Regions from separate parts of the Arthrobacter sp. 05T442 genome, predicted to be linked through region 3. Evidence: riboswitches for the same ligand, from Rfam matches in the RefSeq annotation. Region 3 holds a riboswitch; each other region holds the start of a gene.
The links. Region 3 has a riboswitch for S-adenosylmethionine ahead of metX (homoserine O-acetyltransferase MetX). Riboswitches for the same ligand answer to the same signal wherever they lie in the genome.
Positions count from the first base shown of each region.

Region 1: it holds a riboswitch for S-adenosylmethionine, as region 3 does, so the genes downstream of both, AC1DES_RS08700 (aminotransferase class V-fold PLP-dependent enzyme) here and metX (homoserine O-acetyltransferase MetX) in region 3, are expected to answer to the same signal.
Region 2: it holds a riboswitch for S-adenosylmethionine, as region 3 does, so the genes downstream of both, AC1DES_RS11980 (DUF1737 domain-containing protein) here and metX (homoserine O-acetyltransferase MetX) in region 3, are expected to answer to the same signal.

Region 1 is NZ_JBFTKM010000006.1:150,664-156,449, reverse strand. It holds gene aroA (3-phosphoshikimate 1-carboxyvinyltransferase) at 1-859, shown strand, start outside; gene rsgA (ribosome small subunit-dependent GTPase A) at 843-1,958, shown strand; gene hisN (histidinol-phosphatase) at 2,048-2,860, shown strand; SAM riboswitch class IV at 2,940-3,053, shown strand; gene AC1DES_RS08700 (aminotransferase class V-fold PLP-dependent enzyme) at 3,088-4,557, shown strand; gene AC1DES_RS08695 (class I SAM-dependent methyltransferase) at 4,676-5,452, shown strand; gene AC1DES_RS08690 (Nramp family divalent metal transporter) at 5,647-5,786, shown strand, end outside.
Region 2 is NZ_JBFTKM010000011.1:22,560-28,345, reverse strand. It holds gene cls (cardiolipin synthase) at 1-139, opposite strand, end outside; gene AC1DES_RS11995 (aminodeoxychorismate lyase) at 234-1,223, shown strand; gene AC1DES_RS11990 (glycosyltransferase family 2 protein) at 1,268-2,578, opposite strand; gene AC1DES_RS11985 (ATP-grasp domain-containing protein) at 2,565-3,497, opposite strand; SAM riboswitch class IV at 3,786-3,900, shown strand; gene AC1DES_RS11980 (DUF1737 domain-containing protein) at 3,914-4,225, shown strand; gene AC1DES_RS11975 (rhodanese-like domain-containing protein) at 4,222-4,647, shown strand; gene AC1DES_RS11970 (O-succinylhomoserine sulfhydrylase) at 4,648-5,786, shown strand, end outside.
Region 3 is NZ_JBFTKM010000032.1:13,621-19,406, reverse strand. It holds gene metX (homoserine O-acetyltransferase MetX) at 1-1,116, opposite strand, end outside; SAM riboswitch class IV at 1,128-1,243, opposite strand; gene AC1DES_RS18580 (bifunctional o-acetylhomoserine/o-acetylserine sulfhydrylase) at 1,397-2,713, opposite strand; SAM riboswitch class IV at 2,778-2,893, opposite strand; gene AC1DES_RS18575 (VOC family protein) at 3,101-3,739, shown strand; gene AC1DES_RS18570 (CPBP family intramembrane glutamic endopeptidase) at 3,896-4,663, opposite strand; gene AC1DES_RS18565 (histidine phosphatase family protein) at 4,752-5,432, shown strand; gene hutI (imidazolonepropionase) at 5,484-5,786, opposite strand, start outside.

The sequences.
Region 1 (5,786 bases), on a different contig from region 3:
CATCGACGCCAGCGCGTCCTCGCAGTTCGTGTCCGCGCTGCTGCTGGCCGGGGCGCGCTTCGCGGACGGGCTGCACCTGGAGCACGTCGGACCGCCCGTGCCGAGCCTCGACCACATCAATATGACCGTTTCCGTGCTGCGCGGCGTAGGCGTCAGCGTGGACGACTCGCGCCCGGACCACTGGATCGTCTCGCCCGGCAGCATCAGGGCTTTCGACCACAGGATCGAACAAGACCTCTCCAACGCCGGCCCGTTCCTGGCGGCGGCCCTGGCCACCCGCGGCACGGTGCGGATCCCGGACTGGCCGTCCGGGACCACCCAGGTCGGCGATCTCTGGCGCAGCATCCTGGCCACTATGGGAGCCACCGTCACGCTGGAAAACGGCACACTCACCGTCACCGGCGGGCCGGAGATCCGGGGCGCCGACTTCGACGAAACGAGCGAACTCGCCCCCACCGTCGCAGCCCTGTGCGCCCTGGCTACCGGCCCTTCGCGCCTGAGCGGCATCGCGCACCTCAGGGGACACGAGACGGACCGTCTCGCCGCACTGGTAGCCGAAATCAACCGACTCGGCGGCGATGCCGAGGAAACCTCCGACGGCCTGATCATCCGCCCGGCAGCCCTGCACGGGGGCGTCGTCCACAGTTACGCGGACCACCGCATGGCCACGGCAGGCGCCATCCTGGGCCTGGCAGTACCCGGCGTCGAAGTCGACGACATCGGCACCACGGCCAAAACCATGCCGGACTTCCCGCAGCTCTGGACCGCGATGCTGGCCCACGGTTCCCTGCCGGGCTCCGCCACGGAACGCGCGGCCCCCGCCGAAGAGAAGGATGCCACCGTTGGCACGCAGCACTGACTCGTGGGATGAATCCGACGTCCGGATCCGCCCCAACAAAAAAGGCACCCGCCCCCGCACCAAGGACCGGCCCAGCTACGACGAGGCGGTCACCGGGCGGATCATCACGGTGGACCGCGGGCGCTACACTGCCGTCGTTGGCGAAGGCACCGGCGACGAACGCAAGATCATCGCCGCCAGGGCCCGCGAACTTCGCCGCTCCCCAGTGGTCGCCGGCGATTTCGTCTCCCTGGTCGGAGACGTCAGCGGTGAACCGGACACCCTCGCCCGCCTGGTCAAGATCCAGGACCGCAAGACGCTCCTGCGGCGCAGCGCCGATGACACCGACCCCATTGAACGCGCCGTCGTCGCCAACGCGGACCAGCTCGTGGTGGTGGTCGCTGCGGCCAATCCGGAGCCGCGGACAGGCTTCATCGACCGGGCCCTCGTGGCCGCCTACGATGCCGGCATCGCACCGCTGCTGCTCGTCACCAAGGCTGACGTCAAGGACCCCGCGGAGCTGTTGTCCAACTACCGGCACCTCGACTTCCCGGTGATCATCTCCAAGACGGCGGATTCGGCTGCGTCCGGCATCGACGCCCGCTCGGACGACGGACTCTCCGCGCGGCTGGACAAGGACGCGGTGTCCCAGCTGCGCGGCTACCTCGACGGCAAGGTCACTGTCATGCTGGGCCACTCCGGCGTCGGCAAGTCCACCATGGTCAACGCGCTCACGGGAGCCGAGCGGGCCACCGGCGGCGTCAATGCGGTGACCGGCCGCGGACGCCACACCTCCTCCTCGGCGCTGGCCCTGAAAGTCAACGATGCCCCGGCCGGCAGCTGGATCATCGACACCCCCGGCATCCGGTCCTTCGGCCTGGCCCATGTGGATCCGGACCGGATCCTGCGCTCCTTCCCCGACCTCGAGCCGGGAACCGATGACTGCGAGCGTGGCTGCAAGCACGATTCCACCGCCGTCAACTGCGGGGTCGACGCCTGGGTGGCCGCCGGCCACGCGGGAGCCTCCGGCCCGGCCCGGCTCGCCTCCCTGCGCCGGCTGTTGGGGACGGACCCGCGGATGGAAGCCCAGGACGTCAAGGAACTGGGCACCGTCTCGTAGGGCCTACGGCCGGGCTGCCGGTCCCCCGGCCTGCGGCGCCGCGACGTGGCCTACCGCCTGCCGGCCCGCTTTGGCGGTAGTTTGGAACCATGAGTCAACCCGCTTCGAGCTACAACGATGACCTGCGCCTTGCCCATGTACTGGCAGATTCCGTAGATTCCCAGACCATGAGCCGCTTCAAGGCGCTCGACCTTCGGATAGAGACGAAGCCCGACCTCACGCCTGTGACCGACGCCGACAAATCCGCGGAGGAGGCCATCCGGGGCCAGCTGTCCCGTTCCCGCCCCCGCGACGCCGTCCTCGGCGAGGAATTCGGCAGTTCCGGCCATGGCTCCCGCCGCTGGATCATCGACCCGATCGACGGCACCAAGAACTTTGTCCGTGGCGTCCCGGTCTGGGCCACCCTGATCGCCCTCGTGGACGAGGGCGAACCGGTCGTCGGCGTCGTCAGCGCCCCGGCACTGGGGAAGCGCTGGTGGGCGGCCAAGGGTGCCGGCGCCTACACGGGCCGATCACTTGCTGCGGCCACCCGGCTGCGGGTGTCCAACGTCTCCGAGCTCTCGGACGCCTCACTGTCCTACTCGAGCCTGACCGGCTGGAAGCAGCGCGGCAACCTGGACGAGTTCCTGGGCCTCACCGAAGAAGTCTGGCGCACCCGGGCCTACGGCGATTTCTGGTCCTACTGCCTGGTGGCCGAGGGCGCGGTCGACATCGCCTGCGAGCCGGAGCTGAACCTCTACGACATGGCCGCCCTGGTGCCGATCGTGACCGAAGCCGGCGGCCGCTTCACGTCCCTGGAAGGCGAAGACGGCCCGTTCGGCGGCAACGCCCTGGCAACAAACTCGATCCTCCACTCAGAAGTCCTGAAGCGCCTCAACCCGGGCCTGGACGACCTCCTCTAAGCGCCCGTCCCGTAACAAAGCGCTTCACATTGGCGCCGGGCCTTTTCCCCGGCTGCGCGGATGTCCTAGGCTCGAAGCAGGTCACGAGTGCCAGCGCAAAACCCCGGTTTGCTGGCCGGCAACCCTCCATTCGCGGTGGGGTGCCCCGGGTGACGACCTGGCCGGTCCGGTACGGACCCGGCAAGCGCGGATCCCCGGTGCGTGGGGTCCTTTTCGAGCGAGGTCCCATGACAACTGCCACTTTTCCCGCCGCCATCCGTGCCACAGCAGGCTCCCAGGCCGGCCGCCCCGACGTTCTGCTGTCCGGTGCGGACTCCGACGCACGGTTCGCCATCGCCCGCCGGCCGCTCTCCGCGGTAACAGGTGCAGAGATCCAGGCTCCGCTGATCAACGGCGGACACGTCCGCTACGCCAATCTGGACTACGGCGCCTCGGCCCCCGCCCTGTCCGTGGTCTCTGCCTACCTGAACGAGATCCTGCCGTTCTATGCGAGCGTGCACCGCGGCGCTGGCTACGCCTCCCAGATCAGCACGTCGGTATACGAGAACGCCCGGAGCATCGTGCGGGACTTCGTCGGCGGCCGCGCCGATGACTCCGTCATCTTCACCCGGAACACCACCGACTCCCTCAACCTGCTGGCCGGATGCCTGCCCGTGAGCGGGGGCCGGCACACCGGCGAGGTGCTCTACCTCGACATCGAACACCACGCCAACCTCCTGCCGTGGCAGAGCGTGCCCCACCGCAGTGTCGTCGCGGCCCCCACCCTCACGGCCACGGTGGAGAAGCTGCGCGGGGAACTGGCGCACGGGGGCATCAGCCTGCTTGCCGTGACTGGAGCCTCCAACGTCACCGGGGAAATCCTGCCCGTCCGGAAACTGGCCGCCCTGGCGCACGAGTTCGGGGCGAGGATCGTCGTCGACGCCGCCCAGCTGGCGCCGCACCGGCGGATCGATATCGCCGCCGACGACGTCGACTACGTCGCCTTCTCCGGCCACAAGCTGTACGCGCCGTTCGGTGCGGGCGTCCTGGTGGGACGCCCCGACTGGCTCGACGCCGGCACCCCGCACCTGGCCGGCGGCGGCGCCGTCCGTGACGCACGGCTCGATTCGGTCAGCTGGACCACCGGCCCCGCACGGCACGAAGGCGGATCCCCCAACGTCCTGGGCGCGGCGACGCTGGCCCGCGCCACGGAAGTGATCGCCGCCCTGGACCAGGAGCAGTGGCACGCCCATGAGAACGCCATCCGCGCTTTCCTTGTCGACGGGCTCCAGGGCATCGACGGCGTGAGCGTCCACCACATCTTCACAGACACCACTGCAGATGGCGACGGGGAGGGCACCGGCACCATCGGCGTCGTCAATTTCTCGGTCGAAGGCTACGACGCCGGCCTCGTGGCCGCCTATCTCTCGGCCGAACACGGCATCGGCCTGCGCGACGGCCGCTTCTGCGCCCACCCGCTGCTCAAACGGCTCGGCCTGCCCGCCGGCTCCCTGCGGGCCAGCTTCGGCCTCGGCTCACGGCTGGAGGATGCACAGCGGCTGCTGGCCGGCATCGAACGACTCCGGCAGACCGGACTTGGCTGGGACTACGTGGTGGACGCCGGCCGGTGGGTGCCGGCGAACGACACCCGCAGCTACCCGCACTGGGCGCCGAACACACCCGGCACCGCAGGCGCGGCGCCGTGTACTGAAGACTAGGCCCTGGCGGCCAGGCGCCGAAGGCCAGTCACTGAAGACCTCGCCCTGAAGGCCAGCGCGAGTGCGGTAAATTCGAAGGGTATCCACAACACCAGGACTTTCCCGAAGGAGATCGCACGTGGCACGCGGCGGCCCCAGGCTCCACAACGGACCCAAACTCCACAGCGGGCGGCGCCAGGAGCTCGGGCAAAGCTTCCAGGACGGCGGGGAACACTACGAGCGTGTCCGCCCGGGCTACCCTGGCGAATCCGCAGACTGGCTGATCCCGGCCGGGGCGCGGAATGCCGCGGACATCGGCGCCGGAACCGGCAAGTTCACCGCGCTGCTGATCGATCGTGGACTGCACACGGTCGCGGTCGATCCCTCGGCGGACATGCTGGAACAACTGCGCCGGACGCTGCCGGGGGTCCCCGCCGTCGTGGGAACGGCGGAGGACACCGGACTCGAGGCTGAAGCCTTCGACCTTGTCACGGTGGCCCAGGCCTGGCACTGGTGTGATCCCCTTCCGGCCAGCACGGAGATCGCCCGGGTCCTCCGGCCCCGTGGTGTCCTGGGGCTGGTCTGGAACCAGCTGGACACCTCGGTTCCCTGGGTGCACCGGCTCTCGCGCATCATGCATGCAGGGGACGTCCACAAACCGCACTTTACGCCGACCGTGGGCCCGGAGTTCACCGGCCTGGCCAGCCAGCTGACCCGCTGGGAAGATTCCGTGACCCCGGAGGACATCAAGGAACTGGCCAAGACCCGCAGCTACTATCTGGCAGCAACGGAGGCCACCCGGTCCAAAGTCATGGGAAACCTGGACTGGTACCTGCAGGAGCATTTGGCCCATGCCCCCGGCGAGATCCTCAGCCTGCCGTACCTGACGCAGACCTGGCGGGCGGTCCGGGCCTGACCCGGCTGCCGCACCGGCGTTGACTCTGACCCGGGTCCGCGCCTGCCGCATTGCATGCACCGCGCCCGGGGCTTATTGTTTCGGTATGCCTAACTCTTATATGTAGGCATGCAAAAAACCTGGATCCCGGCCCTGGTGCCGGCCGGAACCACCCGTCGTGTCAACGCGGACGCGACGAATCACGGGAGCTGGCAGTGCTGGATGTAACAGGACACGAACCGACGCCGCACGGCATACCCACGCGGAAGCACCCGGGTGCGCGCAGGGCATTGCTTGGACTGCTGGGACCGGCGTTCGTGGCATCCATCGCCTACGTGGACCCGGGGAATGTCGC
Region 2 (5,786 bases), on a different contig from region 3:
GCCAGGCCATGGCGGTGGTGGGCCGGCGGTTGCCGGGGATTATGCCCAGTGCCAGCACACGGATGACGAGGTCGATCAGGGTCAGGATCAGAATCACCCAGGACGGGAATATCCCGGTCAGCGGAAACGGCCACAGCACAGGCGAACCCCTCAAAGCTACAGACCCGCGGAACAGTTCCGGAACGGGCAACCTGCAAATCCTATCCCGGCATCTGCCGCACTAAGCTGTAGCCATGACTTCTCCTGCCGCTGTTCCCGTGCCCGCCACGGTGCTGGTCTTCCTGGATTCCGAGTTCGGGAACGGCCGCATTGTCGACGCCTCCATGCCACAGCTGATGGCCACGGACCAAGGTGCTACCCGCGGCGACGGCGTGTTCGAGTCCCTGCTGGCCGTCGGCGGCCATCCCCGCAAGATCCAGGCCCACCTGAACCGCCTGGCCGGCTCGGCCCGACTCCTGGACCTGGACATTCCGGCCGAGGACGCATGGCGGCGCGCGATCGACACCGCGATCCGCGAGTACCGGAACCAGTACGATTCCGCCACGGCCGACGTCGTCGGCATGGACGCGAACACAGAAGCGGGCACGGATGAAGTCGTCGTGAAGCTGCTGGCCAGCCGCGGGGTCGAGGGCGCGTCGGCTCCCACCTGCTGGGTCCAGGCATCCCCGCCCCCGGCTGCCGGCAGGCGCCAGCGGGAGACCGGGATCGACGTGATCCTGCTGGACCGCGGCTACGACAGCGACATCGGCGAGCGCGCCCCGTGGCTCCTGCTCGGCGCCAAGACGCTCTCCTATGCCGTGAACATGGCGGCCCTGCGATACGCCCACAAGCACGGCGCCGACGACGTCATCTTCACCTCCTCGGACGGACGGGTCCTGGAGGGCCCGACGTCGACCGTGCTGCTGGCGCATCTGGAATCCTCCGACGACGGCGCCGGCGGCGTCCGCACGGTCCGGAGGCTCATCACACCCCAGCTGGACAGCGGCATCCTGCCGGGAACGTCCCAGGGTGCCTTGTTCACTGCAGCCAAGGCAGCCGGCTGGGAACTGGGCTACGGACCCCTGGAACCCAAGGACCTGATGGACGCCGACGCCGTGTGGCTGATCTCAAGCATCCGGCTCCTGGCGCCCGTCAATCACATCGACGGCCAGGAAATCGGCACCCCGGCGCTGCGCAGGCAGCTGACGGCGGAGCTCGACGCGCTCTTCGCCACGGTCCAATAACGCCGGCATCCACCCCCGCCCCACCCCTAAGCAACGCGGGGCAGTCATTTAAGGCGCCCATCCCCAGTCCCGGTATCCAGTGGTCGCTGCAACCGTGCCAGACCCTCGACGCTGACGGCGCCGTTGCGGGCCAGCTTGTTCCACAGCGCTTCCTTGCCGCGGAGTTCCTGGGCCAGCGCTGCGACCATCGTCAGGCCCGTGAACACCGGGTAGCACGGAATGAGCGGGAGCGCCCATACGTGACGCAGGTAATTCCGCGCCCGGTTCATGCCCAGCGCAAACACGGAGAGGACGACTGTGACGAAGAGCCCGGTCCAGCCAAGGAAACCCCACACCTCGGCCTCCAGCGGACTGCGGCCGAGGGCGAGCAGGAACGCCAGATAGGGAAGAGCCAGGAGCTGGGCAACCGGGAAGACCACCATCGTCACGGCAGTGAACAGCAGGTACGTCCCGAACCGGCCGTGGCGGGGGTTGCCGATCATCCCCGTGTGGGCACCCATGGTTTGCAGCAGGCCACGGGCCCGCCGGACACGGTGCCGCCAGAGTGCGCCGATGGTCAACGGCGACTCCGCATAGACGAGGGCACGCGGGGCGAAGACCACCCGGTAGCCGGCCTTGTGCACCCTCCAGGTCAGTTCCAGGTCCTCCCCCACCATGTCTTCCCGTAACGGCCCGATGTCCTCGATGACCGCGCGGCGGAACGCCCCGATGTGGCCGGAGACGACGGGAAGGCCGCCGATCAGCGCCAGCGCGCGCCGGACCATGCCGATTTCGATGTGGCTGGTGAAGGCCGGAACCCGGGTTTGCACCCGGTTCAGATTCACCGCCCTGTCGTCGCCGCAGACAGCGCCGGTGCGCTTGTCCTCGAAGCCCCGGAGCATCCGGAGGACCGTGCGGGCGGAGAAGATCCCGTCCGCATCAGCGAACATGAGGACGTCGCCGGTGGCGTTGCGGATGCCCAGGTTAAGGGCGGCCCCCTTGCCGGCGTTGGCCTGCGTCAGGACGGTGATCCGCGGATCGGCTGCCGCGAGGCGTTGCATCAGCCCGGCGGTGTTGTCGGTGGAACCGTCGTCCACGAGGATGACGTCGTACCGGTCGTACCGGGTGAGCTGGATGGACCGAACGCAGTCCTCAATGACTCTTGCCTCGTTGTAGGCCGGGACAATGATCGAGACGCTGGGCCACTCATCCAGGAGAGTTGGCACACCGCGGCGCCGCCGACGGGAGGCCCGGACTTCGAACCAGACCGCCAACGGCAGGATCAGGAGCTTCACGAGACCGAACACGAGGATCGGCAAGCCGAGGAGCAAAAGCAGGAACAATGCCCCCGGGACGGCTGGTTCAAACCAGGACACTGGCGTAGGCTCCCGCGCCTGGCCGGAACGATGCCGGGTTGAAAGAGGGAAGCGTGAACGACGCCAGGACGGCATCGAGGAGTTCGGGAGCAGCTTCGCTGTTCGCGCCGAAGCGGGCGGTCACCGCAAGCACCACCGGGGTCCCGTCCCCGCGTCGTCGGACATCGACATCGACCGGGCCGGCCAGACCGAGAGCCCGGACGGCAGCCATCGCCACATTGCCCACATCCATGGACTCTCCCGTTCCCAAACGGCGGGCGGACACCGCGTTGCCGTGGGCCAGTTCGGTCTTTTCGACGACGATGGCGAACGGCGCCGTGCTGTTGTGCGCGGGCGTGCCGAAGACCATGGGCCCGTACTCGGCGCCAGGGATGAACTCCTGGACAATCTGCCCTTCCGGAAGGCTGGCCCAATCCACGCCGGTGGTGCCGTCGACGACGATCACCCCGCGCCCGCCGCGGCAGACCCGCGGCCTGATCACGACAGGGCCGCCGAGCGCGGCCATCGCGGCGCCTGCGTCGGCGAAATCACCGGGGACGCCGAAGCGGGGGACGGGGACGCCTCCCTGCCGGAGTTGCCACGCGGTGAAGAGCTTGTCGTTGGCGAGGGCCACCGGGCCGGGGTCCCCGATGATGACGCGCACGTCCGCCCCGAACCCGGCACGGGCTGCCGCGATATGCGGAAGTTCCTCGCTGAGCGTCGGGATCACCAGGTCGATCTTCTCGCTGGCAATGAGCCGGCGCAGCGCCGAAATCCTTTCCGGATCGGTGGCGGGAGGGACCGCCACGACGGTGAGGCCGGCCTCGGCGGGAAGGTCACGGAAGTCTGTGCCGAGGACCGGAAAGCCCCGGGCCCTGAGCTGGGCGGCGACGGCGCGGCCCGCGGGCCCGCCGATGCCGGTGACGAGGATGCGGGGCATCAGAGTTTCTCCATTTCGGTGCTGAGCGGGCGGACGGGAGCTAACCGAACGTGCACTCCCAGTAAATGCGAGCGGCCCGGGGGAACGCCCGAGTAGGCACCACTCGAACTGTCGGGCCGGAACCGGAATCCCGCACAGGTAATACCTCTCTTGTGGCACTACGGCGCCTTGTCTTTGACCGCCGGGCCCCGAACCGTCCAGGGACACTGAGCGCCGCGGGCGGGCCGGTTACTTAACATGACGACGGCGGCGGTGCGGGCCGGAGAAGTAAGTGTTACGTTTTTGGGGAGTAATGAGAACCGGCGTCAAGCCCTGACTGGCCGGTCGGCAACCCTCCTCCCACGGCGGGGTGCCTCAGGTGAAGACTCGGCATCATCGACCATTCGATCTGCAAGCGTGAAAGAAGGAGATCCGTCATGCCTGACGCGTCCACCCCAGCGGCACCTCCCGCCGCACCCGAAACGGCCGCGGAGGAAAAACTGGCCTACCGGCTGTTCACCGGCCCCGATGACCGCGCCTTCTGCGAGCGTGTCTCGGCCGCACTGGCCGACGGCTACGTCCTGCATGGAAGCGCCTCCGCCACCTTCAACGGCAGTACCGTGATCGTGGCGCAGGCCGTCGTCCTGCCGGCCGCCATCGCCAGCGCGGACGCCGCCGTCGCCAGCGCTGTGGATGATCTGGAGAGCGACGGTTTCGGCTCGGAAGACGCCTTCGAGGGCCACGCATGAGCTACGCCGGAGACCTTAGTCCGCAGGAGGCCTGGGCCAAGCTGCAGGACGGCGCCATCCTGGTGGACGTCCGCACGGAGGCCGAATGGGCCCACATCGGCATCCCGGAAACCGCGGCCGCGACCGCGACCGAACAGCCAAACGGCACCCTGTTCATCCAGTGGAACCTTGCCGGCGGCATCCCCAATTCGCGGTTCATCGCCGAACTGAAGGCGCGGGTGCCGGAGGACACCGCCGTCGAACTCGTGTTCCTCTGCCGCTCCGGGGCCCGCTCCATCGCTGCCGCGACCGCAGCCACGCAGGCCGGGTACACCTCGTACAACGTCCTCGAAGGCTTCGAAGGCGAACCGGACCGCTACGGCGACCGGACCGTCAACGGCTGGAAGAACCGCGGCCTGCCCACCAGCATTGGAAAGAAATAAGTGACTTTCAACCCCGACGCCGCCGGCTGGAGCCCCGACACCCAGGCTGTCCGCGGCGGCCTTGACCGCACCGGCTTCCAGGAAACCACCGAACCGATCTTCCTGAACTCCGGATTTGTCTACGAATCCGCCGCCGCCGCCGAGCGCGCATTCACCGGCGAGGACGACCGCTTCGTCTACTCCCGCTACGGCAACCCCTCGGTCGCGACCTTCCAGGAACGGCTCCGGCTGCTCGAAGGCACCGAGGCATGCTTCGCCACGGCATCGGGCATGTCAGCCGTCTTCACCGCTCTCGGCGCGCTGCTCGGGGCCGGTGACCGTGTGGTCGCGGCCCGCTCGCTCTTCGGCTCCTGCTTCGTGATCCTCAACGAGATCCTGCCCCGCTGGGGCGTGGAGACGGTCTTCGTCGACGGCCCGGACCTGGACCAGTGGCGGACCGCGTTGTCCAAGCCGACGACGGCGGTCTTCTTCGAGTCGCCGTCGAACCCGATGCAGGAAATCGTCGACATCGCCGCGGTGAGCGAACTCGCGCACGCCGCGGGAGCCACCGTCGTCGTCGACAACGTCTTCGCCACTCCCCTCCTGCAGCGCTGCGGAGACCTCGGCGCGGACGTGATCGTCTACTCCGGCACCAAGCACATTGACGGGCAGGGCCGGGTCCTGGGCGGTGCCATCCTGGGAACCAAGGAGTTCGTGGACGGGCCCGTCAAGCAGCTCATGCGGCACACCGGTCCGGCACTGTCCGCCTTCAACGCCTGGGTCCTGGCCAAGGGCCTGGAAACCATGGCGCTGCGCGTCAACCACTCCTCGGCGTCGGCGCTGCGCCTGGCCCAATGGCTGGAAGAGCAGCCCGCCGTCAGTTGGGTCAAGTATCCGCTGCTGCAGTCCCACCCGCAGTACGAGCTCGCCGCGAAGCAGATGAAGGCCGGCGGCACCGTGCTCACGCTGGAGCTTTGCCCCTCGCCAGGGCGCTCCGCGAAAGAGGCAGCCTTCGCCCTCCTGGATGCGCTGCGGATCATCGACATCTCCAACAACCTGGGTGATTCGAAGTCCCTCATCACGCACCCGGCGACGACGACCCACCGCGCCATGGGCCCGGAAGGCCGGGCGTCGATCGGACTGAGTGACGGCGTAGTGCG
Region 3 (5,786 bases):
CTCGATCAGGTGCAGGTCCGCCCCGCCCGGCAGGGCGTCGGCGAGTTCCCGGGACTGGGCCGGGAAATACAGCCGGTCCGAGTCCACTGCCGCGACCAGGAACTCCGCGGTGGCCGGCGCCAGGGCCTCCTCGAGGGCCCCCCGTCCGCGGCAGATGTCGTGGCTCATAAGGGACTCGGTAATGGCGATGTAGCTGTTGGCGTCGAAGCGCCGGACCAGCTTGTTGCCCTGGTGGTCCAGATAGCTTTCCACCTGGTAGCGGCCGCGGCCGGCCACCGATCCGGCCTCCAGCGGCGCCTCGGATTCCTGGGCGTTCCGGCCGAACCGTCCGTCCAGTTCCGCGGCGGAGCGGTAGGTGATGTGCGCGATCCGGCGCGCCAGGGCCAAGCCGGCTTCCGGTTCCGGGCCGCCGTAGTAATCGCCGCCGTTGAAGTTGGGATCCTGCCGGATGGCCAGGGTCTGGGCCTGGGCGAAGGCGATCTGCTCTGCCGTGCTGCTCGCGCCCACGGAAATAACGGCGCAGCGGCGGACCCGGCCGGGGTACGTGACGGCCCATTCGAGGGCGCGCGCCCCGCCGAGGGATCCGCCCAGCACCGCGTACCAGCTTCCGATTCCCAGGGCATCCGCCAGCCGGGCCTCGGCCGCGGTGGTGTCCCGGAGGGTGGCGAGCGGGAACCTGGAGCCCCAGGGGCGCCCGTCCGGAGCCGGCGTCGAAGGCCCGGTGGAGCCGTAGCAGCCGCCGAGGATGTTGATCGAGACGACGAAGTACTTGTCCGTGTCCACGGGAGCGCCCGGGCCGGCGAGCTGTTCCCACCAGCCGGGCTCTTCGCTCGCGCCGCGGGTGACGTGGGTGTCTCCGGTGAGGGCGTGTTCGATCAGCACCGCGTTGGAGGCGTCCGCGTTCAGGGTCCCCCACGTCTCGTAGGCCAGGACCACTTCCGGCAGCCGGCCGCCGGATTCGAGGTCCAGGGCTCCGATCCGGAGGTACCGGACGGTGCCATCGGGTACCGCCGCGTCGGCCACCACCGCCTCAGGCGGCACGGGAGCTGCGGGCTCGTTCTTGTTCTCGGAGGGTTTGGTTCCGGGTACACCACTGCGGGTGACGGCAATCGTCATGAGAGGACCTAACTTCGCGCTTGCCCGCCGTCAGCTGACCGGCAGGCCAGGTCTTCACCCGGGGCACCCCGCCGCAAATGGAGGGTTGCCGGCCAGCAAGCCGGGGCTGTCACTGGCACTCATGACCTCCACTGAGTCTACGAAACCCGGTGCGGGAATGGCCAAGATTGTGACTTCCATGTGACAGGACTGCGTCCTGTACACCGAGACCGCCGGAAACCGACGAGTTCGCCCGGGCCTTACGGCGACGTCGACGGTTTCCGGCGAATTCGGGGTGTCCCTAGGCGCTCTTCGCGGCGCGGAATCCGGCGTCGAGGTCCGCGATGATGTCATCGATGTGCTCCAACCCGACGGAGAGCCGCACGAGTCCCGGGGTGACGCCGGCGATCTCCTGCTGCTCCGGCGTCAGCTGGCTGTGCGTGGTCGACGCCGGGTGGATGACGAGGGAACGGACGTCGCCGATGTTCGCCACGTGCGAGTGCAGTTCCAGGGCGTCGACAAAACGCTTGCCGGCCTCCGCTCCTCCGGCGATGTTGAACGCGACGACGGCGCCGGTCCCCTTGGGCCCGTATTTGCGGCCCCGCTCGTACCAGCGGCTGGACGGCAGCCCGGCGTAGGCGACGGATTCGACGTCGTCCCGCGCCTCCAGCCATTCGGCCACCCTGACGGCGTTGGCGACGTGTCGTTCGACGCGCAGGCTCAGGGTTTCGATGCCCTGGGCGATGAGGAAGGCGTTGAATGGTGAGACCGCCGAGCCAAGGTCGCGCAGCAGCTGGACCCGGGCCTTGAGGATGTAGGAAAGGTTGGCGCCCAGGGCGCCGTCTTTGCCGAGGTCGCGGGCGTAGACGAGGCCGTTGTAGGTGGGGTCCGGGGTATTGAAGCCTGGGAACCGCGCGGGGTCCTTGCCGAAGTCGAAATTGCCGGAGTCCACGATCACGCCGGCGATCGCAGTACCGTGCCCGCCGAGGTACTTGGTGGCGGAGTGCACCACGATGTCCGCACCCCACTCGATCGGCCGGATCAGGTACGGGGTGGAGAGGGTGTTGTCGACGATCAGCGGCACGCCCGCCTCGTGCGCCACCTTCGAGACGCCTTCGATGTCCAGCACGTCCTGGCGCGGGTTGGAGACGACCTCGCCGAAGAACAGCTTGGTGTTGGGCCGGACGGCGCCGCGCCACTGCGCCAGGTTGTCGGGGTCCTCGACGAAAGTGACGGAAATGCCGAACTTCTTCAGAGTGTGGGCCAGGAGGTTATAGGTTCCGCCGTAAAGGCTGGGGCTCGCCACCACGTGGTCGCCGGCCTCGGCGACGTTGAGGATTGCTAAGGTCTCCGCGGCCTGGCCGGAGCTCAGGAGCAGGGCTGCGAGTCCTCCTTCCAGACTGGCCACGCGCTGCTCTACGGCATCCTGGGTGGGGTTGCCGATCCGGGTGTAGATCGGGGCGAGCTCGGCCAGGGCAAAGCGGTTGGCGGCACTTTCAGCGCTGGGGAACACGAACGACGTCGTCTGGTAGATGGGCAGGGACCGGGCGCCGGTGGCGCTGTCCGGCTCCTGGCCGGCGTGGATCTGGCGGGTTTCGAAGGACCAGGCATTGGACATTGGAGAGCTCCTCAAGTAACCGGGCACAGCCCGCCCCCGGGACCATCGGTCCGGGACGGCACAGGCGCCGCGCTTGCCCTCCGGCGGGCGCCGGACGGCCAGGTCTTCACCCGGGGCACCCCACCGCGATACGAGGGTTGCCGGCCAGCAAGCCGGGGCTGTGTGCTGGCACTCATGACCTGGCATCAGTCTAGGAAGACCCGTCCGGCGCTGGATAGCTTTGTGACGAAAATGAAGATGACGGGCGCTGTGGCCGCGCCCCAGGGAACTGGAACCCGCGCGCTGGGGGCACCAGCGGGCGCGCCGCACAGGGACCCCGAATGACATCCCACCACGGTTAGGGGACCCTAAGCTGAGAGCTCCATCACAAAGTGCCAAGATGAGGGCATGCGCATGGATCACGTCTCTTACGCCTGTGAACACGATGGCTTGGCAGCCACCACCGAACGAATCGCAACTGCCCTCGGCGTCGAAGCCGTGAAGGGCGGAGTGCACCCCCGATTCGGGACCCGCAACATGATCATCCCGCTCGCGGGACACAAGTACCTGGAAGTCGTGGAGGTCCTGAACCACCCGGCGTCGGACAAGGCCCCGTTCGGCCAGGCAGTCCGTGCACGCTCCGAAGCGGGCGGCGGCTGGATGGGCTGGTGCGTCGAGGTCGACGACCTCGCCCCCTTCGAGGAGCGGCTGGGCCGCGCCGCCGCCAACGGCAACCGGAAGTTCCCGGACGGCCGCGAGCTGGTCTGGAAGCAGATCGGCATCCTCGGACTCATCGCCGACCCCCAGGTGCCCTACATGCTCAAGTGGGAGGGCGATCCGGCGCTTCACCCCTCCAACGCCTACGAGAGCAACGTCAAGATGTCGGCCCTGACCATTGCCGGCTCGGCAGCACGGGTCACCGAATGGCTCGGCGAACCCGTCGAGAAGCCGCTGGAAGACGTGGCCGTGAACTGGATCGCGCCGCACGGCACCCCCGGCATCCTCTCTGTCACCTTCGAAACAGCCTCCGGAGCCGTCACCATCTGAGGCCCTGACCGCCCCGCACTTCGGCCGCCATCAGCGGGTGTCAATGACGTCACCCATCGATGGCGGCCGATATTTCTTAAGCAACTCGGGGTCACTTACCGCCCGTCCGGGGGCTCCGGATGGGCCTTAAATGACCCCGCGTTGGTTTGGCGGGGCTCAGCCCAGGCCGATCGCCTTGCCGAAGAGGCTGAAGCCGACGAACGCCACCGTGTCCAGGATGGCGTGGGCGATCACGAGCGGCATCACACGGCGGGTCCGGGTGTAAATGAGGGCGAAGATGACGCCCATGATGGCGTTGCCGATGAACGGTCCGAAGCCCTGGTACAGGTGATAGCTGCCGCGCAGCATGGAACTGGCGAAGATCGCCACGGGCATGCTCCAGCCGAACTTGCCGAACCGGTCCAGCAGGTAGCCCACCACGATCACTTCCTCCACGATGCCGTGCCTGACTGCGGACAGGACCAGCACCGGCACCGTCCACCAGTAGGAGTCAAGCGCACTCGGGATGATCGCCGTCGTGATGCCGAGCGCCCGCCCGGCGGCGTAGAGGCCCAGCGAGGGAACCCCGATCATGGCGGCGAGTCCCACACCCTGCAGCAGGTCCTTGCCGGGCCTGGCGAAGTTGAAGCCGAGCTTCCGGAACGCCGAGGTGCCGTGCTCGCCGGCCGGACGGTGCTCCGTCAGGAAGTAGATCACCAGGACCACCGGGACCAGGGCGAAGACGATGTCCAGCAGTTGGTAGGTGAGGTCGAAGTATTCGCGGGTGCTCTGCGAGCGGTTCAGCGTGGACGTCCCCTGCGCCAGCGGCGCCTTGGTCATCTTGTCCAGCAACTGCACCACGGAATAGACCGCGGACTGGCCCAGCGAGAGCCCCAGGACAATCCACACTTCGATCCGCAGCCGGCGGCGGGAGGGAACCAACATGGTCCTATCTTGCCTGCACTTGCCGAAAGTTTCCTGATGCCGCCACACGTCCCGGGCGGGCCGCGCGCCCGGAACTATGCTGGGGCTTATGAGCGCGCCCGGGAAAATCATTCTGATCCGCCATGGCCAGTCCGCGGCCAATGCCGACACGTCGATCTACAACAGGGTGCCGGATTACCGGATCCCGTTGACCCCGCTGGGAGTGGAGCAGGCCCGGGCGGCCGGCGAGGAAGTGCGGCGGCAGCTGGACGGCCGCCAGGCGTGCGTCTATGTCTCCCCGTACCTCCGGGCCTACCAGACCCTCGAGGCCCTCAACCTGGGTCCGCTGGTGGAGCGGGTGATTGAGGAGCCGCGGCTGCGGGAGCAGGACTGGGCCAATTTCCAGATCGCCGGTGACATCGAGGACCAGAAGGAACTCCGCAACGCCTACGGCCATTTCTTCTACCGCTTCCGCGAAGGCGAGTCCGGCTCCGATGTCTACGACAGGATTTCCTCGTTCATGGAGACCCTCTACCGGCACTGGTCCAAACCGAACTACGCCCCGAATGCGCTGTTCGTGACCCACGGGCTGACCATGCGCCTCTTCTGCATGCGCTGGTTCCACTGGTCCGTGGAATACTTCGAATCCCTCAACAACCCGGACAACGCCGAGGTCCGGACGCTCCTGCGGACGGCCCGCGGCAAGTATGAGCTGGACAAGGCATTCACCCAGTGGGAGGAGCGCCGCGTGGACGAGACCGTCCTGGACGCGCCGCCCATGTTCTTCTAGCGCGGCTGCGTCCCGCAGGGCCGGCTGCCCGCCTGCCTGGGTGCAGGGGGGTCACCTCATGCGCTGGGGGACGCCTGCCCGCCACACGGCGTGGGTCAGCGGGATGCCGGGCCGGTAGGCCAGGTGTGTGGCGGACGGTGCGTTGAGCAGGTGCAGGTCCGCGCGGTGCCCGACGGCGATCGAGCCCACGGCGCGTTCGCCGTCGACGTCGTTCCCGGACTCCCGGCCGAGAGCCAGCGCGCCCCCGTAGGTGGCCGCCCGGACAGCCTCGTGGACGCTGAGGCGCATCTGCAGGACGGCGGTGGCGACGCAGAACGCCATCGAGCTCGTGTAGGACGTGCCGGGGTTGCAGTT